DNA from 4 places in the Jejuibacter sp. L23 genome. Region 2 is predicted to be linked to each of the others. Evidence: predicted binding sites of a transcription regulator. Region 2 holds the regulator's gene; each other region holds the start of a gene.

Region 1 (5,794 bases), 2.1 Mb from region 2:
GTAAATAATATTACTGGCTGGTGGTGAAATAACCACATCACGATCCCTGGTACAACCAGGAGAGATATCAATAATATGGCTAAATAAATCAAACTCCCGATTGACTAACGGCCCCATTTTGTCTGGAAGGCCAGCGTCTGATAACGGCACAGGAAATCCTCCCTCTACGCTATCAAGTGCCCGCTGGGTGGTAATAAAATGAATGCTAAGATGCCCCAAAGTTAACGGCATCAGCCAGCTTTTAATGTCTACATCAGACCAGGGTGACCAGCGAGTGAATATATAATCCTGCGTCGTTACCGATTCGCAAGAAGCACGACGCCCCCGATAATATTCATCCTGTTCAGATAATAGCAGCGTTGAATCACAGGCATTGAGTTCAATACCGAAGCGACTTTTTTCCAGATTGAATCCAAACAGCGAAGAATAGGCAAATTTGCCATATTTACTTTCCATATTATTATAATTTTTTGCCGCAACCTGACCGGCATTCAGTAGATAGTGATGACGGTTGTTCCGGTCATGATGGACCAGTTGTCTGGTATGGGCCAGACGGGCAACCTGACTGACCACAGGTAGAGTCTGTTCCGGCGTTTCCCAGAATGGGTGAGCCTCATCAAGTATCAGGATAAGAAATGCCTTGCAACACCAGTAAGGCGAGCCCGGCGCATTATAGTCTTCAGCGATCGCCGCATTCGCATAGCTGTAACCCACCGTCAGTGTTCCCCGTGGGTCGGTCATCTCCTGCTGCACCCACCAGCGGAAGTTTCTCAGAACCAGCCCCTTTATCACTCCCGCTGGCACGCCGTTAATCCCGGCAAAAGCGGCGGCACTCCAGAATGCAACCTGCGCAAATCGGTAGGTCAGACTGCGGCCAAAGGGGATCGCTGCGCCGTTTTCAGCAAACATATGCAGAAAATCGTGGGCAAAAATCGAAGCGCGCTCCCGAAGCATTTGACATCGCGTAGGATCCTGATCTGCCATCAATTTTGAATACAACAGACCGTAATAATGAAACGCCATGGCATTGTAATAATCACGGGGCCGTTGACGGCCATCGCTGTACCAGCCTTCACCCAGATAATAGTCGTCGATTCTGGCAAAATATTTATCGATAATATGCCGGGACCAGGAGTGCCCTGACAGGCAGAGCCCCATTTCCACCATGATGGGAAAGAAGGACCAGTTATTACAAGGCAGTTCGACCCGACGTAGTTGATGGAGCCAGGCCACCAGGTTTTCTGTCTCCTGCGCGGACAGATACTGATTAAATGACGCACCAGCCAACGCGAGCCCAACCCCCAGAACGGCCATTTCAACGCAGCGCTGGTCAAAATCCACCAGATCTCCCCAATAGTGTTCATGCCCGGGATCGGTTCCCTGAGCAATCAAGCGAAACACTTCGCTCGTATTCATTGAGTGATCGTTCTTTCCGGCAATTACCGGAAATACTCCCCACAACAGACGGCAGAAACTTTCCATTGCCGCCGTTCGACGACCATATACAGGAATAATATTACCCAAAGAAATACCCGCAGAATGCGAATCTCTGTAACGCCAGACGGCAGAAAACAGCGTTTCAAACCACTGCTGAACATCCTGCTTTGTTTCCAGCTTTACGGTTTGGCGACAACCAGGTTTCATCGGTTCCATTATTCCCCCTCTCTCTCCAGGTATTAAGCGCAGCGTGCAGCGTTATGGAGGGGGAAAATATGGGTAAAACCTGTCACAAATTGTTAACACGATCACAGTTCTGATTCTGTAACCTTTAACCAACCATTAAAAAATTACTTTTCAGCCAGAAACGTCACTATCATGCACAGAAATTATACTATCTTGATGTATCCATGATGACTAATACCGCGTTACTCGATTTAATTCACTATGACGATCTTTATACCGAACTGAGGCGAGTAGAAGGCAACAGCGCCGACTATTTCCACTGGCATCAGTGTCTTGAAATCCTCTATATTGAGTCCGGCGTCGGACTGGTTATTGTCGATAATCAGAAGTTTACCGCTCGCCCTGGCAGGTTGTTTATATTCCCACAAAACAAGCTTCATAAAGTTAAGGTCGACAGTGATATCAACAATTATTATTCCCGAACTATTATTCATGTCGACCCTGAATATATTGCGACCTTTATTCGTCCTTTCAAAAGCGCATGGCAATTATACAGTGAGATGATCGCCGATAACGCTAAAGTCTCTATTTACGATTTTTCTGCTAACATGGTACGTATATCACACCTGCTCGATTCGCTGACAGAAAGTTACGAGGCAACCAGTAAAGGTGAAGTAATCGCTTTATTTATCCTCAATCTGCTACAGCTTCTGCCAGATGGTGTATTTATCAATTCCGGATCTTCGGGCCTACTGTCATCCCGGATGATGCACTATGTTGATCAACATTTCCGTTCAGGCATTACGCTGGAAGAGCTCGCCTCTCACCTGTCGCTGTCTGGAAGTCATATTTCCCGCCAGTTCAGAAAAGAAACCGGCAGCACATTCCAGGAATACCTCATTATCAGACGGATCAAATATGCCTGTTATCTGCTTGAACAGACGGAGCTGGCGGTGTCAGAGATTGCGTTACAGTCCGGCTTTAACTATGTGACCTATTTTATCAAATGCTTTAGCCAGGTGACTGGCACCACTCCATTGCGATTTAAGAAAAACAGTAGAAAACAATCAAAATATCAGCCCGCCACTGGCAGATCCCCATAGCGCGTGGTATAGCAGGGTGAAAGAAAGGCGCGCTTCATGGCCCAGCGTTCGCCGGTGCCCTGCCCGGCAAACCAGATCTTCCCCCTTCCCTGACGGTTAATGGCGTCCAGCGCCTGCATCAGCTTTTCGCCATTGGCTCTGGGAGCGTAGCTGTCGAACAGATTAAGCTGCGCTACGCCACGGCTGTAAAAGTCACCCAGCATCACCCCCACTTTCAGATAGCGCGGCCCCGGTTTCCATACCGCATCCAGCGCCCGGATCGCGGCAGCAGTGATATCCCGGGTGTCCTGAGTCGGCGTCAGCAGTCGTATGCCAGCACTGTTGCTGTAGTAAGCCTGGTGCCTGTCGTGGGGGCTGTTTTTGATAAAGGTCGCCACATAGCGGCAGTACTGGCGCTCTCCCCGTAGTTTCTCCGCCGCCCGGGCGGCCCAGGCGCAGACCGCTTCGCGCACCGGGTCATACTCCGTCAGCCGCTCAGCAAAAGAGCGCGAGCTGATAATCTCCTGCTTCACCGGAGCGAACTCCTCAAAGGCCAGACAGGATTCACCGCGCAGTTCACGCACCGTGCGCTCCAGCACCACGTTAAAATTTTTGCGGATAAACCAGAGATCGCTCTGCGCCAGCGCCAGAGCGCTGGTGATGCCCATAGTATGGATCCGCTGTCCCAGACGGCGCCCGATGCCCCAGACCTCTTCGGGGGGCATCATCGCCAGCAGCCTGCGCTGACGCGCCGGATCCGAAAGATCCACCACGCCACCGGTGGCTGGCCAGCGCTTAGCGGCGTGGTTAGCCAGTTTCGCCAGGGTCTTACTCGGCGCGATTCCCACCCCCACCGTCAGACCAGTATCGCGCTTAATGCAGCGCCGTATTTCACAGCCCAGAGCATGGAGATCGGCCACGCCGCTCAGATCCAGAAAGGCTTCATCAATGGAATAACACTCTACCGCCGGGGCAAAACCTTCCAGAATCGCCATCACCCGCGCCGACATATCGGCATACAGGGCGTAGTTGGAGCTGAACACCTGAACGCCGTAACGCTCCACCCGCTGGCGAATCTTAAAAAAGGGCTCTCCGCGCGCGATACCCGCCTGCTTTGCCTGTGCATTGCGGGCCACCACGCAGCCGTCGTTATTACTCAGCACAATGACCGGGCGGTTTTTCAGATCGGGGCGAAACAGCGTCTCGCAGGCAGCGTAGAAGCTGTTAACGTCAACCAGCGCGTACATGCTGATGCACCGCTTTCAGAACCCAGGTGACCACCCCAAAGATCTCCAGGCTTTCCCCTTCGCCGGGAACGATGGGGCGATATTCGGGATTATGGGGCACCAGTCGTACCTGCGGGCGGGTTTGCAGCTCTTTAACGGTAAATTCGCCGTCCAGCGCGGCAATGACAATATCGCCATGGCGGGCGGTCAGGGAGCGATCCACCACCAGCAGATCGCCGCTGGCGATCCCGGCCTGAATCATCGAGTCACCGGCGGTTTTAACAAAGTAGGTAGCGCTGGGGCGCTGAACCACCAGATGGTTGAGATCGATACGCGCTTCCACGTAGTCCTGGGCCGGGCTGGGAAAGCCGCAGGCCACAGTGCTGGCGAACAGCGGCAGGGGTAAATCGGCATGGCAATCGACAACGTTAACTCTGCTCATGTCAGTCATCCATAAAATACTGTATATAAATACAGTACCCGGTGTTTTGGGTACAATCAAGCATGCCGGAGCCCGATCAGGCTATCGATCTGATGCAAATGGAAATTTTTATCGATGGGAAAAACGGGCCTGTAACAGGCCCGTGGTAACAGGTCAGGCTTCTGCGTCGTCCTGTTCGTCAAACACCTGTTGGGCCAGGTGCAGCGTGGCGTTGGCGGCGGGCAGGCCGCAATACAGTGCCGAATGCATAATCAGCTCTTTCAGCTCGTCCCGGGTGACGCCGTTATTACGGGCGGCCCGCAGATGCATTTTTAGCTCCGCTTCGCGGTTCAGGGCAATCAGCATGGCGATGGTGATCATGCTGCGGGTATGGCGGCTCAGACCCGGTCGGGTCCAGGTTTCTCCCCAGGCGTAGCGGGTGATAAAGTTCTGGAACTCTTCATTTAGCGGGCTCAGGTTTTCCAGCGTTCTGTCGACATGGGCATCGCCCAGCACCGCGCGCCGCACCTCCATTCCCTGCTGATAGCGTTCATCATCGTGCATTGTTTTACCCCTCCTGCTGCTGCAAAAAGCTCAGCAGCGCGGCATTGAACTGGCTGGCGGCTTCGATGTTCGACAGATGCGAAGCAGGCAGCGTTACCATTTGGGCGCCCGAAACCTGCTCGCGCAGGAATTCACTGTCGGCCACCGTGGTCACCGGATCCGCCTCACCGGCAATCAGCAGTAGCGGCAGCGCGATCTCCCCCACTTCTGCCCGCAGATCGGCACCGGCCAGCGCTTCACAACATTCGGCGTAGCCTTCGGCATTGCTGGCAGCAAGCGTATGCACCAGCGGCTCCACCACCGCGGGCGATTTCTGGCGAAACGACCGGGTGAACCAGCGATCGGCAGCGCCGGCGGCCACCACCGGCATGCCTTCCTGGCGTACGGTGCGGGCCCGGGAAAGCCAGCCAGCCTGGTCGCCTATCTTCGCCGCGCTGTTGGCGACCGTCACGCTGTAAAACCGCTCTGGCGCAAAGCGCGCCAGCCACAGGCCGGTTAGCCCGCCCATAGATATCCCGCAAAAATGGGCCTTGTCGATCCCCTCACGGGTCATGATATTCAGCACGTCCTCGCCCAGCTGCGCCAGCGTTACTTTCCCGCTCTTAGGGGTCTGGCCGTGACCGTGGGTGTCGTAGCGCAGCACCCGGAAGTGCGGCAGCAGTGCATCACGCTGGCCGTTCCACATCGACAGGTCGGTTCCCAGCGAGTTAGAGAGAATCACCACCGGCGCATCGTCACGCCCTTCAAGCTGGTAATGAATAGTCATAAAGATTCCTTACTTCGCGCCAGCACCTGGCGCAAAAAATGGTCGGCGCTGCCGGTGGCCCCGGCGGGGTCCAGCAGGCTCGCAATCTGTGATTCAGACAGGTAACGGCTTA
Region 2 (5,794 bases):
GCAACTTGCTTAAGCCGCGTACCATCTGAGTGAAGCTCTCTTTCTCTTTGGTGGCACCGCGCAGCTCTTTCGCATAGGTGCCCACTTCCATGACATGTTCGTAGCCAATGTAGATGGGAACCAGCGTGATGGGGCGGGTACCGCCGCGCAGCATCGCCTGAATGGTCATCGACAGGGTACCGGTTTTCGGATCCAGCAGCCGTCCGGTACGCGAACGTCCGCCTTCCACAAAGTACTCTACCGAGTAACCGCGGCTGAACAACTCACCCAGATATTCGCGGAATACGGTGGAATAGAGCTTATTGCCCCGGAAGGTACGGCGGATGAAGAATGCGCCCAGGCGGCGGAAAATCGGGCCCGCTGGCCAGAAGTTAAGGTTGATACCGGCAGCGATATGCGGTGGTACCAGCCCCTGGTGGTAGAGCACGTAAGAGAGCAGCAGATAGTCCATATGGCTGCGGTGGCAGGGGACATAGACCAGTTCGTGGCCCTCGTGGGCCAGTTGACGAATGCGCTCGGCGTTATGGACGTTGATGCCCTGATAGAGCCGGTTCCAGGTAAAACCCAGTACGCGATCGGTTACGCGGATAGCTTCGTAAGAGAAGTTAGCCGCTATCTCTTCCATCAGGGCTACGGCGTTCTGTTGGGCCTTTTCATGGGAGATCTTTTTGGTACGCGCTTCGTCTTCTACCGCCCGGGCAATGGCCTTGGAGGACAGCAGCTTATTAAACAGATCCTGACGGGCCGGCAGACGTGGCCCTACGGCCGCCAGACGCAGACGCGAGAAGTGCATTCTGGCGATACGCAGCAGCTTCTGGGCGATACGCTTGTCCGTACCATGTTCGGTAGCCATACGGCGCAGAGAAACCGGTGGCGAGAAGCGCACAAAGCTGTCGCGGCCCAGCCAGATCACGGCGAAGAATTTTTGAATACCGTTCAGATTGCGCAGCGGCGGGTTGGCTTCCCCTTTCTCTTTGCCCGGCGCACGGCCGAACATCACAGAGACGGGCACCATCTGAACGTCAAGATTCGGATTACTGCGGTGTAGATCCAGATAGTTATGGAATAGTTTGATGGACTCTTGTTTAGGCGTGTAATAGGTGAAGACGCGGGGACCGTCGTGCGCGAACACATAGCGCGGCAGGACGACGCCGTCCACTTCCAGCGGCTCCATGGGGTCCGGCAGATCGTGGGCCAGACAGCGCGCACGCAGCGTCAACAAGTCTGCCTTCGAGTTATAGGGCAGAACGTACATAATCGGACGCGAAGTATCCAGGCCAAGTTCGGCGCAGGGATCCGCCGGAATTGACTTGCTCTTTACCAGAATACTTAATGGTAAATTAAGGAGCTTGTATAAAAATCGGGACCAGCCTGACATAAATGATGTAAAGCCTCTGGTTAATCATGCAAATGCGCCGTCAGAATACCAGAAACGGCACGGAAATTCTGCGGCACCACTATTAATCGAAGCGCGCTGGCGTTGACGCTGATTTTCGTCATACTGCCTGCTGCATTCGGTCTGGCTTCGTTAATCGGCTCGGGCGCGCCCTTGCCGCTTTGATGCAACTGAACTATTTAGAGTGTGTTTTTTGAAAAGGTTTCCATTACATGGCGAATAATACCACTGGTTTTACCCGTATCATCAAAGCTGCCGGCTATTCCTGGAAAGGTCTGAGCGCGGCGTGGCGTAACGAAGCGGCCTTCCGCCAGGAAGGGGTCGCCGCGGTTATTGCCATTATAGTGGCCTGCTGGCTGGATGTTGACGCCATGACGCGCGTGCTGCTGATTGGCTCCGTCATGCTGGTCACGATCGTCGAAATTCTGAATAGCGCCATCGAAGCCGTTGTTGACCGGATCGGCAGCGAGTATCACGAACTTTCCGGTCGCGCGAAAGATATGGGCTCCGCCGCCGTGCTGTTAGCGATTATCGTCGCGCTTTTCACCTGGGTCACGCTACTCTGGTCGCATTTGCGGTAAAGCTTCAGGAAACGGATAAAACGCTGACTTTTTACCACGTTGTGGTTCCAAAATCGCCTTCTGCTGTATATACTCACAGCATAACTGTATATACACCCAGGGGGCGGAATGAAAGCGTTAACGGCCAGGCAACAAGAGGTTTTTGATCTCATCAGGGAGCATATCAGCCAGACGGGAATGCCGCCCACCCGTGCGGAAATCGCGCAGCGACTGGGCTTCCGTTCGCCTAATGCCGCAGAAGAACACCTGAAGGCTCTGGCGCGCAAAGGGGTTCTCGAAATCGTCTCTGGCGCTTCACGCGGTATCCGACTGCTGCATGAAGAAGAAGAGGGGCTGCCGCTGGTTGGGCGCGTTGCCGCGGGTGAGCCGCTGCTGGCCCAGCAGCATATTGAAGGCCACTATCAGGTCGACCCTTCCCTGTTTAAACCGAGTGCGGACTTCCTGCTGCGAGTGAGCGGTATGTCGATGAAAGATATCGGCATTATGGATGGTGACCTGCTGGCGGTACATAAGACTCAGGAGGCGCGCAACGGTCAGGTCATCGTGGCTCGCATTGAAGATGAAGTCACGGTTAAACGCCTGAAGAAGCAGGGCAACACGGTACAACTGCTGCCGGAAAACAGCGAGTTTGAACCTATTGTGGTCGATCTGCGCGAACAGAATTTTACTATTGAAGGGCTGGCCGTCGGGGTGATCCGCAACGGCGAATGGCTCTGAATTTATAAACGCATCCCCCTGCTGACGCGTCCGTTCCCGGGCGCGTCTCTGCTTTAACTCTCCTGACTGCATAACCGGATAATGGCCATGCCCCTTTTCCAAAAAACCGATAAAGCATTATGGCGGCTGGCGCTGCCGATGATTTTCTCTAACGTGACGGTACCGCTGCTGGGGCTGGTGGATACTGCGGTCATTGGTCATCTCGACTCGCCGGATTATCTGGGCGGCGTTGCCGTTGGCGCTACGACGACCAGCTTTTTGTTTATGTTGCTGCTGTTCCTGCGGATGAGCACCACCGGCTTTGCGGCTCAGGCATGGGGCGCGAAAAATGCGCCGGCGCTGGCCAGAGCGCTGGTTCAGCCGCTGATGCTGGCGTTGATTGCCGGTGTGCTGATCGTGGCGTTACGTACTCCGCTGATTGATTTGGCTTTGTACATTGTCGGCGGCAGCGAGCAGGTTCTGTATCAGGCGCAGCGCTTCCTGGCCATTCGCTGGCTGAGCGCTCCGGCAACGCTCGCCAATCTGGTACTGCTGGGTTGGCTGCTGGGTGTCCAGTACGCCCGTGCGCCGGTTATTCTGCTGGTGGTGGGTAACCTGCTGAATATTTCGCTGGATCTCTGGTTTGTGGTAGGCCTGCATATGAACGTGCAGGGGGCGGCGCTGGCGACGGTCATTGCCGAATATGCGACGCTGCTTATCGGGCTGGTGATGGTGTGGCGGGTACTGCGGCTACGTGGCATCTCGATGGATATGCTGAAGCAGGCCTGGCGCGGCAATATTCGCCGCCTGCTGGCTTTGAACCGCGACATTATGCTGCGTTCCCTGCTGCTTCAGCTCTGTTTTGCCGGTATTACCATTTGCGGTGCGCGCCTCGGTAGCGAAATCGTGGCGATTAACGCGGTATTGATGACCATGCTGACCTTCACCGCCTATGCGCTGGATGGTTTTGCTTATGCGGTAGAGGCCCACTCCGGCCAGGCCTTTGGCGCGCGCAGTACCGGCCAGCTGTTGAGCGTATGGCGAGCAGCCTGCCGCCAGGCGGGTCTGGTGGCGCTCTGCTTCGCTGCGATCTACGCCCTGGCGGGGGCGCAGATCGTGGCCCTGTTAACCTCAATCCCCGAACTTCAGGCTCAGGCGGATCGCTATCTGCTGTGGCAGGCGGTGCTGCCGCTGGTTGGCGTCTGGTGTTATCTGCTGGATGGCATGTTTGTGGGGGCCACCCGCGGCGCGGAAATGCGTAACAGCATGGCGGTTGCCGCGCTGGGATTCGGACTGACGCTACTGACGCTGCCCTGGCTGGGCAACCATGGCTTGTGGCTGGCTCTGACGGTATTCCTGGGGCTGCGTGGCCTCTCCCTGGGCTGGATCTGGCGCCGTCACTGGCGTAACGATACCTGGTTTAAGGTGCCGGGCCACCAGTGAGCCTGCAAGGCTATACTTTATGGGTGAGTGAGGCTAAATCCGGCGCGGAGGTACGCAATGCTCAGAGACGAAATCGAAGGCGGCTGCCGCCGTCTGGTGGGTAGAGTCCGCGAAGCCTGGGGCAGGATGACCGACGATGACGGCGCCATTGCCAGCGGCCGTCATGAGCGGCTGATTGGCAGGCTTCAGCAACGCTATGGCTACGCCAGAGCCCAGGCAGAAAAAGAGGTGACCCAGTGGGAAAAGCGTAACGATTACCGCTGGTAGCAGGGCGTGGGCGCGGTTTAGCGCCCGCGTTTTTTCACGGCGACGCTGTGATCGTGCTGGCAGATTTCGCGGTTGCGGCAGGCTTCCACTTCGGCGCAGGGCGCGCACAGACCGTGTGCTTCGATCACATTGTGGTGTAGAGCAAAGCCGTTACCGGCCGCCAGCTTGTGCATTATCTCCTCCACACCTTCCGCACTCTCCTCTTTCACCGAACCGCAGCGATCGCAGATAAACATGGCGGAAGTGTGCATAGGCTCATCAAAGTGATGGCACAGCACATAGCTGTTAGTGGACTCAACTTTGTGTACAAACCCCTGCTCCAGAAGAAAATCCAGCGCCCGGTATACGGTAGGGGGCTTGGCCTGGGGTTCGCTGGCCTTCAGCAGATCGAGCAGATCGTAGGCGCTAATGGAGCTATCCTGCAGCGTCATCAGACGCAGTACTTCAAGGCGCTGAGGCGTCAGGCGCACGTTGCGCTGCTGGCACAGTTTCTCTGCACGCGCCAGCACATCTTGCGGTGTCGTCATATCCATCAGTCTGCCTCGTTATCTCGGAATCTTGCCCAATTTTATCATGAACCCGCTAAAACGCCGATATCCTGAACGCCGTCGTCACCTGGAGTGTGATACGGCGCGGCAGTCAGGTGTTAAGGCGGAGGATTACGCACCTTAATAGAGAAGTGTTATTGCATGATGAAATGCATTTTTATCATATATATTTCTGTAAATAAGATCTGATTCCTGGCGATATATCGCATATTGTGATTTTGATAGCATTATTTACTGCTTGCTCTTTGACCGGAATCAGGCGGATGACTACCTTGATTAAGGGCATTTTTTATTCACCCGTCATGATTCTTATAAAGAGGGAAGTAAGAATGTTACATAAGCATGAGTCCGTCCTGCATCTCACCTGCCTGAGTCAGGTTTCCGTCGCCCAACTGGCACCCACATTCGCCACGCTGCCTGCCACGGCTCACGCCGATGGTCAGTACCGGCTGCGACGCTATTCCGTTGTTCGATTCCGCCACGGAGAGGTGGAAGAAGTTGATAAGCATGATTTTGTTCAGTCCAGCGATATTAACCGCTTTCAGGGCAATGTGGTGCGCCGCTTTGAACCGCTGGAGTCCACCACGCTGAAAAGCGACGGTCTGCGTGAGGTTTGCCGACTGTTTGTGGAAAGTAACGGGTTGCCAGACGGACAGGAGATTGAGATCCACCAGATGCGTGTTACCGCGATCTACGATGAAACCCAGGTGGCGCCGGAAGGGATCCATCAGGACGGGTTTGATCATATCGCGCTGGTGGCGATCGATCGTGAAAATATCGTCGGCGGTGACGTCATGCTGTACAGCAACAACCATGAGGCGCCATTCTTCCGCAAGGTGCTGGAAAATGGTGAAGTAGCCATG
Region 3 (5,794 bases), 2.2 Mb from region 2:
TCCGCGAAAGCGGCAACGTTAACCGGTGCTCCGGGCTGGGAGCCATTCGCCGATAACCCCCCTGAAACATTTGACGGCAAAGGCTGGCTGTTTTTCAACGACGCCGAAGTCGCCACCCTCGAAGCCATTGTGGATCGTCTGATTCCCGAAGATGAACTCAGCGTGGGCGGGAAAGCCGCAGGCTGCGCTGTCTTTATCGACCGACAGCTCCACGGCTTTTACGGCAATTTTGAACGCCTGTACATGGAAGGCCCTTTCCATGAGGGGACGCCCGAGCAGGGCGATCAGTCTCCGCTGACTCCACGTCAGCGCTACCGCATCGGGCTGGCAGCGCTGGATAAATGGTGCCGGAATCAGCACAACAAAGGTTTTCACGAACTGAGCGGCGACGATCAGGATAATGTCCTGACTGCGCTGGAAAAGGGTGAGATCGCCCTGGAAGGCATCAAGAGCGCGGACTTCTTTGCGCAGGTGCTGAGCAACACCACCGAAGGCTTTTTTGCCGATCCCGTCTACGGCGGTAACCGCGATATGGTCTCCTGGAAGATGATCGGGTTCCCCGGCGCACGCTATGACTACCGCGATTTCATCGAGCGTCATAACGAAGAGCTGAAATTTACCCCCGTCAGCATCACCGGCAGCGCGGACTGGATGAAGAAAGGATAATCAATCATGGCAAAAAAACTTCCTGAAACCGACGTGGTGGTGATCGGCCTGGGCTGGGCTGGCTCCATCATCGCCAAAGAGCTGGCCGACGAAGGCCTGCGGGTGGTCGGTATTGAACGCGGTCCGTGGCGCGATACCGCCCGCGATTTCAACGTAGCCACGGTACCGGACGAACTGCGCTATGTGCAGCGCCAGGAGCTGATGCTGCGCACCCGACAGAACACCTGCACCATGCGTAACAACCCATCCGAGACCGCGCTTCCCATGCGTAGCTGGGGCTCCTTCCACCCGGGTAACGGCACCGGCGGTGCCGGTAACCACTGGGCAGGCATCACCTTCCGTTTTCAGCCGGAAGAGTTCCGCCTGAAAAGCCACCTGCTGGAACGCTATGGCAGCATTCCCGATGAACTGGTGTTGCAGGACTGGGGCACTACCTGGGAAGAGATGGAACCGCACTATATGGCCTTCGAACGGGTCGCGGGCACATCCGGAAAAGCAGGCGTCGTCAATGGCGAAAAACAGGAAGGCGGCAACCCCTTCGAGGGCACTCGCTCCGGCGAATACCCCACCCCGCCGCTGAAGCAGCCTTATGGCCCGACGCTGTTTGCACAAGCCGCGAAGAATCAGGGCTACTCCCCTTTCCCGGTTCCGTCCTCGCTGGTTTCCGAAGGCTATACCAACCCCTACGGCGTGGTCATGGGCCCCTGTACTTTCTGCGGCTTCTGCACCAACTACGGCTGTGCTAACTATTCCAAGGCCAGCGCCATCACCACCGTACTGCCAGCCCTGATGCGCCAGCCCAACTTCGAAGCCCGCACCTTCTGCGAAGTGCTGAAGGTGAATACCGACAGCAGCGGCAAGCGCGCCACCGGAGTCACCTATATCGACTCTTCCGGCGACGAGTGGGAACAGCCTGCGTCACTGGTGATCGTTGCCGCCTTTACTTTTGAAAACGTGCGCCTGATGCTGCTTTCCGGCATTGGCAAAGCCTATGATCCTGTCACCAACAGCGGCACCACCGGGCGTAACTATGCCTACCAGACCGCCAATGGCGTGACCCTGTTCTTCGACGACAAGAAGTTCAACCCGTTCATCGGGGCTGGCGCTGTCGGTATGGGCATCGACGACTTTAACAACGATAACTTCGACCACAGCGGCCTGGGCTTCTTTGGCGGCGGCAGTATTCGCGTTACCCCCATCGGCGGTGCGCCTATCGGCTACCACCCCACCCCGCCGGGCTCCCCGAAATGGGGCAAGGGCTGGAAGAAAGCGATGGTGGATAACTACCAGAGCACCATGTCCATTGGCTGTGAGGCAAGTAGCTACACCACTCGTACCAACTACCTCTCGCTCGATCCCAACTATAAGGATCGCCTGGGTCGACCATTGCTGCGCATTACCTTCGACTTCCCGGAAAACGATCTGAAGATGGCGCAGTACTGCACCAACAAAGTGGCGGAGATCGCCAAAGCGATGAACCCGCGCGAGATAGTCTCTAAACCGATGACCGGCCACTGGAACAGCATGCCGTACCAGTCTTCCCACGTTGTGGGCGGATTCATTATGGGTGCCGATCCTTCCATCAGTTCCGTTAACAAGCATCTCCAGGTCTGGGACGTGCCGAACCTGTTCGTGGTGGGGGCATCCGCCTTCCCGCAGAACCCGGGCTATAACCCAACCGGCACCGTAGGGGCGCTGGCCTATAAGGCCGCGTTCTCCATCCGTAATTTCTACCTGAAGAATCCGGGGGAGATGATTAACGTATGAAACGTTTAGCACTGTCGTTGCTCGCCGTCTCCTGCCTGGCGGCCTCCGCCCAGGCGCTGGCTCAGCCGGAATTCGACCAGGTAGAAAAAGGGCGCTACCTGGCGACCCTGGGTGACTGCGCCGCCTGCCACACGGCCGAACCCAGCAAACCGTTCGCTGGCGGCGTAGAGCTTAAAACGCCATTCGGTAGCCTGGTCGGCGCCAATATTACGCCGGATAAAGAGACCGGCCTCGGTAACTGGACCTATGACGACTTCCGCCGCACCATGTCGGAAGGCATCGGCCACGGCGGCAAGCGACTGTATGGCGCCATGCCCTTTACCGCCTACACCAAAGTTTCGGATGAGGACAACCGCGCCATCTGGGCATATCTGCAGACCCTGGCACCGGTGAAGCAGCACGTTGAAACCAACCAGTTACCCTTCCCGTTCAGCGTACGTACCAGTCTGATTGGCTGGAACTGGCTGAACTTCGACAAAGGGCAATATCAACCCGATATGTCGAAGTCCGCGGAATGGAATCGCGGTGCTTACATCGTGCAGGGTCTTGGCCACTGTGGCACCTGCCATACCCCCAAAAATATTCTGGGCGGTGACAAGAACGACCGGTTCCTGCAGGGCGCCGAAGTTGAAAACTGGTGGGCGCCTAATATCACTGCCGCTAACCACGACGGCATTGGCCGCTGGAGCGTTCAGGATATTAAAGACTACCTGCGTACCGGGATGAACCGCTACGACATCGCCTCCGGGCCGATGGCCGAAGAGGTGAAAAACTCCTCACAGCACTGGAACGATGGCGATCTGCAGGCCGTGGCGGTCTATCTGAAATCCCTGAAACAGGATAACGAACAGCCGCCAGCACCGCTGAAGCCTGAAGAGGCACAAATGGTCACCGGTAAAGCGATCTATTTTGATCGCTGCTCCGCCTGCCACACCTCTTCCGGTAAAGGCGTGCAGCATATCTTCCCGCAACTGGCGGACAGCCCGCTTCTCAACGCCAAAGAGCCGGTCTCTTTGATGCGCGTTGTGCTGGCCGGCAGCCGCGGCGTGGATACGCCAGAGCGCCCGACCGCACCAGCTATGCCCGCTTTTGCAGCCACCATGACCGACAGCCAAATTGCCGACGTGCTGACTTACGTTCGCAACAGTTGGGGCAACGCAGCACCCGCCGTCAGCGCCAGCGACGTTCAGAAGATGCGCGAAAAGCTCAAAGAGTAATCGTGACCCGGGGAGCTTCGGCTCCCCGTTTTTATTCAGCCTGCTTTAGCACGACCGGAATATACATCTCGATATCCCACACGCCGTTGCTCCCGTCGCTAAGATAGATTTCAAATACCGGCCCTTCCCTGAGCTGATGCGCCCCATCGCCAGAAACGGCCGTGAAGAAGCTAAGCCAGGGCGCGGTGAAATCGCCATCCGCCACCTGTACCCGGGCCACGGCAAACAGACCTGCCGCCAGCCGGGTTTTGGTCACCCCTTCACTATTGGGCGGTATCTCAAACGCCGGATCGACCGATATCATGGTATCGCAGCGTAGCGCCTCCGGCGGCGTCAGTTCCGGGTTACCAAAGTAGACGGCGATCCACTCTCTGGGAACCAGCTGTTTGGTGGTGACCCAGGCCTGAAGCTGCTCAAACCCTTTCGGCACCGTTTTTTCCCAGGGCCCCACAAGGTGAAACCCCGCCAGCGTACGTTCTGCAACCCGTTGAATCTGATAGTGCATATTCTCCTCCGGAGACAATAACTGTATATTTATACAGCTTAATATCAAAGTCAGAAATAGCCTGCAAGATACCCTAACGCCATCCTGTGATACGGATTCCATAATGGTGGTGAAAAAAAGAGCAGAAAGAAAGGCGAAGACAAAAAAGGCGGGAAAGAGTCCCGCCCGGCGTAGTCGATCAAACTCAGGGTTTGCTGAACCAGTCGCTAATCCGTGAGAACAAACCACCTTTGTTTACGGCTTCCAGCGTCACCAGTGGCATTCTGGCAACTTCTTTGTCACCGTTATACAGCTCGATATCACCAATTTGCTGGTGAGCCTTGAGCGGAGCTTCCAGGTTGGGCGTATCCAGCACGTACTTCGCCTTAATGCCAGAAACCTGACTCTTCGGCAGCGCCATCCAGAAGTCGCGTTCAGGGCCCACACTAATCTTCTCTTTATCGCCGTACCAGACTCGTTCCTGGCCCACCTGTTTACCACTGTGCATAACCCGAACCGTATCGAAATTATCCTGGCCCCAGTGCAGCAGTTTGCGAGCCTGCTCTTCACGCCCTTTCGAACTGTCTGCCCCCATCACAACGGCAATCAGGCGGCGATGACCATCCACGCTGGAAGCGATAATATTAAAGCCCGCCCCAGAGGTATGGCCGGTTTTCAGCCCATCGACATTCAGCGTTTTATCCCACAGCAGGCCGTTACGGTTGTACTGCGTGATGCCATTCCAGGTCAGGCTCTTCTCGCTGTACATATGATAAAACTCGGGCTCGCCGTGGATAATGGCCCGCGACAGCAGTGCCAGATCCCACGCCGAACTGTGCTGACCCGGCGCATCCAGGCCGTGTACGGTTTCGAAGTGGGTATCGTTCAGCCCCAACTTCTGCACATAGTCGTTCATCATCCGCACAAACTGCGGCTCACCGCCCGCCACATGGTCGGCCAGCGCCACGCAGGCGTCGTTGCCGGAATCTACAATCAGGCCACGGCTCAGGTCGCGCACCGTTACTTTGTCGCCAGGCTTGAGAAACATCAAAGAGGAGCCATTAAACACCGGATTCCCCTGAGCCCAGGCATCTTTACCGACGGTCACTACGTCGTCGGGAGAAATACGCTGGCTATCGATAGCGCGATCCACCACGTAGCCGGTCATCAGTTTGGTCAGGCTGGCGGGATTACGCTGTTGATGGGGATGACCAGAAGTCAGTACCTGGCCGGTAGTGTAATCCATCAATACCCATGAACCGGCCTGGATTTGCGGTGGCTGCGGCAACGGCTGTACCGGTGCCTCCGCTGCCGTGGCGGACTGAACGCAGCAGGAAAGAAAAGAAACAGCAAGAATAAAGCGGAATTTCAACGGCATGTCCTCAATGACTACAAAAAACGTCGCCTGTTTTACGGAACTTCTTATTACGGTGCTGCGGCAAATTGCAAGAAAGTATGACAGCCACACAGAAATGCGCCGATTGTCGTTTATCCGCCGGTGATGCCAAAGAAGAGACGTCTGAACCACGCGATCGCTCAGGAGCCCGCCATTACGGCTTACTTAGCCGTCTGCCATTAATTAGACCCTACAATCACTGTTATTTTAAGAATGTTTACTGCCATAAAATAACAAGCGGGGTGTTACATAAAATGGCATAAT
Region 4 (5,794 bases), 100 kb from region 2:
ATCACTCCCATCTGCTGCCACTCTTCCATCGAGCCCTGGAAGCGACGGGTCACACGGCCCGAGAAAGTGTCGTAGCGCTCCTGGCCGGGATAGAAGGTGTCGGATGAAGCCGTCACGCCAATATGGGTTTCCACACCCAGCGCCTTCGCCGCTTCAACCAGCGCCGTGGTGCAGGTGAAATCGGCGACCGCCGGGTATTCCAGCGGCGCAAAGTGCAGGCTGGCGCCGTCCAGGCGCACCGAAGCGGTAGTGACCAGCACATCGCCGACGTTGATATGGGGCTGGATGGCGCCAGTGGTGCCAACCCGCAGGAATGTACGAATGCCCAACTGCGCCAGCTCTTCAACCGCAATCGAGGTGGATGGTCCACCGATACCGGTAGAGCAGACAATCACCGCTTTACCGCCCAATTCCGCCCGCCAGGTAGTGAACTCACGGTGCGCGGCCAGCTTCACCGGTTTTTCCATCAGCACGGCAATTTTCTCTACCCGCTCCGGATCGCCGGGCACAATAGCAAGCGTCGCTCCCTGCAGGTCGCTTTTGGTAAGACCAAGATGGAAAACATCAGACTTTGACATGGCAGACTCCTGGATCATGGTTGGATTGCGGTTAGACCATGGCTACTCTAACCAACCTAGCCGGTTATTTTCGTGACCTGTTTCACCACGGATGAAACAAATTTCATTTAAACGACATAAAAAGGTGACATCAATCACAAACAAAGACCACTCGCCCCCTGTCCTGTAGCGGAATGCCGACTTTTGCCACACGCGTGCCTTATTGTCTCAGACTATAGTGATTTGATTACGCTAAAAAATAGCTCAAAAAAACAGGTACGGAGAATGCCATGACCGACAGCACGACACAGAACAAGCCTGGCGCCGGATTCGCACCGGCGGCGTCCCCCGTCGCGACCTCTGCGATCCATACCTCAGCGGATGAACTCCATGCGGGCGAAACCTCTATCCCCAGCCAGGGCAAAGAGATGCCCGCTTACTTTGCTCGTCCTAAAGAGCCCGCAGAAAATCTGCCCGTGGTTATCGTGGTTCAGGAGATTTTTGGCGTACACGAACACATCCGCGATCTGTGCCGCCGCCTGGCCCTTGAGGGCTATCTGGCTATAGCGCCGGAGCTCTACTTCCGTCAGGGCGATCCCAATGACTGGGACGATATTCCCACCCTGTTCAGCGAACTGGTCAGTAAAGTGCCGGACAGCCAGGTAATGGCCGATCTCGACCACGTCGCCAGCTGGGCGGCACGCCATGGCGGTAATGCCAACCGCCTGCTCATCACTGGCTTCTGCTGGGGAGGACGCATCTCATGGCTGTACGCCGCCCATAATCCGCAGCTAAAGGCGGCTGTGGCCTGGTATGGACGACTGACGGGAGATAAAACGCTGAACTGGCCGAAACAGCCCATCGATATTGCGACCGATCTGAATGCGCCGGTCCTGGGGCTGTATGGCGCGCAGGATACCGGTATTCCGTTGGATAGCGTGGAGAGCATGCGTCAGGCGCTGCGCGCGGCAAACGCCAATGCAGAAATTGTGGTTTACCCCGATGCGGGACACGCCTTCAACGCCGACTACCGCCCCAGCTACCACAAAGAGTCCGCCGAAGATGGCTGGCAGCGCATGCTGGCGTGGTTCGAACGTTACGGCGCCGGTAAGTAACCCAAAACAGAAAAGCCCCTCATCGTCCATGATGATGGGGCAAACTTTTCTGACCCTAATGGCCTCAGGCGTTACGCAGGTTCTGTGCCGCCTGAACCATATTCGCCAGAGCCGCACGGGTTTCCGGCCAGCCGCGGGTCTTCAGACCACAGTCCGGGTTCACCCACAGGCGCGCAGCAGGGATACGCTGTGCCGCCTTGTTCAGCAGCGCTTCGATCCAGTCCACATCCGGTACGTTAGGCGAGTGGATATCGTAAACGCCCGGCCCGATCTCATTCGGATATTCAAACTCTTCAAATGACTCCAGCAGTTCCATATCCGAACGGGAGGTTTCGATGGTAATCACATCGGCATCCAGTGCGGCGATGGAATCCATGATGTCGTTAAACTCGCAGTAACACATATGGGTGTGAATCTGGGTTTCGTCACGGGCCACCGCGGCATTAAGACGGAACGCGTCCACTGCCCATTCCAGATAAGCCTGCCAGTCGCCGCGCTTCAGCGGCAGTCCTTCGCGCAGCGCCGGTTCATCGATCTGGATGATACCGATGCCCGCCGCCTCCAGGTCCGCCACTTCGTCGCGCAGCGCCAACGCAATCTGCTTCGCGATGGTTTCGCGGCTGACGTCCTCACGCGGGAATGACCAGCAGAGAATGGTGACCGGGCCGGTCAGCATGCCTTTAACCGGCTTGTCGGTCAGAGACTGAGCGTAAGTCGCCCACTCAACGGTAATCGGCGCCGGGCGACTGACATCGCCAATCACGATCGGCGGCTTCACGCAGCGGGAGCCATAGCTCTGCACCCAGCCGTTCTGGGTAAAGACGAAACCGTCCAGATGTTCGCCGAAATATTCGACCATGTCGTTACGCTCGGCTTCACCATGCACCAGCACATCCAGCCCCAGACGCTCCTGCTCCTGAATGGCCTGCTTGATGTGCTCTGCGATGCCAGTGCGGTAGTTCCCGGCATCCAGACGCCCTTTTTTGAAGTCCAGACGCAGACCGCGGATCTCGGTGGTCTGCGGGAACGAGCCAATAGTCGTGGTCGGCCAGGCGGGCAGTTGAAAGCGCGCGCGCTGGGCTTCGGCCCGTACCGGGTACGGATTAGCACGCAGGCTGTCGCGCCCGCTGATAGCGGCCAGACGCTTTGCCACCGCTGCGTTATGCACTCGGGTGGAGTGACGACGAGCCTGAATTGGCGCGCTCCATTCATCGATCGCCGCAGTATCGCCGCTGTTCAGCGCATCGCGCAGCAGGGTAAGTTCCTGACACTTCTGCAGGGCAAACGCAAACCAGCTCTTCACTTCATCATCCAGGCGGGTTTCCACGCTGAGATCGATAGGGCTGTGCAGCAGCGAACAGGACGATCCCACCCAAAGCTCACGCGCGCCGACAACCTCTTTAATCTGGCTATATTTTTCCGTCAGGTCGGCACGCCATACGTTACGACCATTCACCAGGCCCGCGGAAAGCAGCCAGTCGGCAGGCAAACGCTGGTGCAAAGTATTTACGTCATCGCTGCCGTGGACCAGATCGACATGCAGCCCCTGCACCGGCAGCGCGGCAATGGTATCCAGGTTCGGCGTAATACCTTCAAAGTAGGTAGTCAGTAGCAGTTTGACCTGCCCCGCCAGCGCCTCATAGGCCGGTTGATAAGCATCCAGCCATTCGCGGGGCAGCTCCAGCACCAGCGCAGGCTCATCGATCTGTACCCACTCGATGCCACGCTTCGCCAGCTCTGCCAGCACCTGCTGGTAGACCGGCAGAATCTCGCTCAGCAGTGACAGACGATCGAAGGCCTCGCCTTTGACCTTGCCCAGCCACAGATAAGTGACCGGCCCCAGCAATACCGGCTTAACGTTGTGACCCAGCGCCAGCGCTTCATCGACTTCTTCCAGCAACTGATTCCAGGCCAGACGGAAATTTTGACCGCGAGTAAATTCCGGCACGATGTAGTGATAGTTGGTGTTAAACCACTTCGTCATTTCCGACGCCGCCGCAGGCTCGCCGCTCGGCGCACGACCGCGGGCAATACGAAACAGGGTATCGATATCGATCTGACCATCGGCATTCTGATGACGCGCCGGTACATTCCCCAACATCAGGCTGGTGGTCAGGACCTGATCGTACCAGGCGAAATCGCCGACCGGCAGCAGATCGATGCCGGCGTCTTTCTGCTGCTGCCAGTGGCGGGCGCGCAGTTCACGGCCGTTTTCCAGCAGCGCTTCACGGCTGCTGTTGCCAGCCCAGTAGCTCTCTTGCGCTTTCTTCAGTTCACGATGCAGGCCTACACGGGGGAAGCCAAGGGTATGGTTGCGGATGGTCATTGTCTTATCGCCTCTTATGAATCTTTATGATTTAGCCGTCCAGATGTTTACACATCCATATTTCCCCGATACTGTATATTCCTCAAGCGCAAAATGTTCATGGCGAAGTGAAGGACTTTCATGATTGAGATAAAACACCTGCGCACGCTGCTGGCCCTGCGCAATAACGGCTCCCTGGCAGGCGCGGCCGCCACGCTGCATCAGACGCAGTCGGCACTGTCGCATCAGTTTAGCGATCTGGAACAGCGGCTCGGCTTTCGACTGTTCGTTCGCAAAAGCCAGCCGTTGCGCTTTACGCCGCAGGGCGAGATTCTGTTGCGTCTGGCAGAGCAGGTGATGCCGCAAATCAGCCAGGCGCTACAGGCCTGCAACGAACCCCAGCAGACCCGGCTGCGGATCGCCATTGAGTGTCATAGCTGTATTCAGTGGCTGACGCCAGCGCTGGAGGCATTCCGCCAGCAGTGGCCTCAGGTAGAAATGGATTTTCGTTCTGGCGTGACTTTCGATCCCCAGCCTGCTCTACAGCAGGGGGAACTGGATCTGGTGCTGACTTCGGACATTCTGCCGCGCAGCGGCCTTCACTATTCGCCGATGTTCGATTTTGAGGTACGTCTGGTACTGGCCACCGATCACCCTCTGGCGGGCAGGCCGCAGATCTTGCCGGAAGATCTGAGCGACGAAACCCTGCTGATTTATCCGGTACAGCGCAGCCGCCTGGATATCTGGCGCCACTTCCTGCAACCGGCAGGCGTCAGCCCTGGGCTTAAGCACGTTGATAATACGCTGCTGCTGATTCAGATGGTGTCGGCGCGAATGGGCATTGCTGCCCTGCCACACTGGGTGGTGGAAAGCTTTGAACGCCAGGGTCTGGTGGTGACCAAAACCCTGGGTCAGGGATTATGGAGTCGACTTTACGCCGCCGTGCGCGACGGCGAGCAGCGACAGCCGGTGACTCAGGCCTTTATTCATTCGGCGCGCAACCACGCCTGCGATCACCTGCCGTTTGTGCGGAATGCGGAGCGACCCAACGGCGATGTACCCACAGAGAAAGCACTATTACCGTTCCCCCAATAAGAAAGCTCGGCCAGTGGGGCTGCTGCTGCCAGATAGCCAGATTGACCAGTAGCCCCGCCGGAACATGCATATTGTTCATGATCCCCAGGGTTCCTGCATCCACCTGAGTGGCACCGTAGTTCCACATAAAGTAGCCCAGGCCCGAAGCCACCACCCCAAGCCAGACCAGAATCCCCCACTGTAGCGAGGTTTCCGGCAGGTTCTGAGGATCCCCCAGCGCCAGCCAGGCCAACAGCGCGACGATAAATGCCCCCAGATAGAACCAGGAAAAGGCGCAGTGCTGCGGCATGGGGTCAACCTCCATCAACCGCTTGTAGCCCACCATGCCGATGGCGAAGCTGATGTTGGCGAGCTGTACCAGTAACAGCCCGGTCCAGAAATGGTCGCTGACGCGGTCATAGCGAATAATCGCCGCCCCCGCCACCGCCAGCAGCGCGCTCAACACATAACCCCAGCGTAGCCTGCGACCGCTAATCAGGTCATAAATCAAGGTGATATACAGCGGTGTCAAAACGGTGAACAGCAGGAATTCCGACACCGTCAGATACAGGTAGGCCTGGAAGCTCAGCAGATACATGATCCCCAGCTGCATTGCGCCCACCAGCATATACCGCCCCAGCGTTTTCAGGCGATAGCCGCGGATACGCAGAAACGGCAGGAATACCAGCGCAGCCAGCCCCACTCGCATCAACACGGAAAAGTAGCTGTCGACGTGACCAGCA

Evidence for each region. The regulator LexA, encoded in region 2, represses DNA repair genes until DNA is damaged. The targets are predictions, from matches to a motif close to TNCTGTATGTACATACAGNA.
Region 1: umuD (translesion error-prone DNA polymerase V autoproteolytic subunit) is a predicted target of LexA. The motif match lies at 4,391-4,410, and genes of this name have one in related genera.
Region 3: sbmC (DNA gyrase inhibitor SbmC) is a predicted target of LexA. The motif match lies at 4,175-4,194, and genes of this name have one in related genera.
Region 4: metR (HTH-type transcriptional regulator MetR) is a predicted target of LexA. The motif match lies at 4,068-4,087, and genes of this name have one in related genera.

Annotation. Positions count from the first base shown of each region.
Region 1 covers NZ_CP138199.1:2,408,949-2,414,742, reverse strand. The annotation lists gene SCU88_RS11120 (DUF2264 domain-containing protein) at 1-1,653, opposite strand, end outside; gene SCU88_RS11115 (helix-turn-helix domain-containing protein) at 1,848-2,726, shown strand; gene umuC (translesion error-prone DNA polymerase V subunit UmuC) at 2,699-3,952, opposite strand; gene umuD (translesion error-prone DNA polymerase V autoproteolytic subunit) at 3,936-4,373, opposite strand; gene pcaC (4-carboxymuconolactone decarboxylase) at 4,527-4,916, opposite strand; gene pcaD (3-oxoadipate enol-lactonase) at 4,921-5,682, opposite strand; gene SCU88_RS11090 (3-carboxy-cis,cis-muconate cycloisomerase) at 5,679-5,794, opposite strand, start outside.
Region 2 covers NZ_CP138199.1:344,392-350,185, forward strand. The annotation lists gene plsB (glycerol-3-phosphate 1-O-acyltransferase PlsB) at 1-1,378, opposite strand, end outside; gene SCU88_RS01580 (diacylglycerol kinase) at 1,609-1,977, shown strand; gene lexA (transcriptional repressor LexA) at 2,086-2,694, shown strand; gene dinF (MATE family efflux transporter DinF) at 2,782-4,116, shown strand; gene SCU88_RS01595 (CsbD family protein) at 4,174-4,383, shown strand; gene zur (zinc uptake transcriptional repressor Zur) at 4,401-4,916, opposite strand; gene SCU88_RS01605 (2OG-Fe dioxygenase family protein) at 5,261-5,794, shown strand, end outside.
Region 3 covers NZ_CP138199.1:3,477,590-3,483,383, forward strand. The annotation lists gene SCU88_RS16675 (gluconate 2-dehydrogenase subunit 3 family protein) at 1-666, shown strand, start outside; gene SCU88_RS16680 (GMC oxidoreductase) at 673-2,433, shown strand; gene SCU88_RS16685 (c-type cytochrome) at 2,430-3,650, shown strand; gene sbmC (DNA gyrase inhibitor SbmC) at 3,682-4,155, opposite strand; gene dacD (serine-type D-Ala-D-Ala carboxypeptidase DacD) at 4,340-5,512, opposite strand.
Region 4 covers NZ_CP138199.1:240,968-246,761, reverse strand. The annotation lists gene udp (uridine phosphorylase) at 1-578, opposite strand, end outside; gene SCU88_RS01135 (dienelactone hydrolase family protein) at 848-1,672, shown strand; gene metE (5-methyltetrahydropteroyltriglutamate--homocysteine S-methyltransferase) at 1,737-3,998, opposite strand; gene metR (HTH-type transcriptional regulator MetR) at 4,119-5,072, shown strand; gene SCU88_RS01120 (carboxylate/amino acid/amine transporter) at 4,960-5,794, opposite strand, start outside.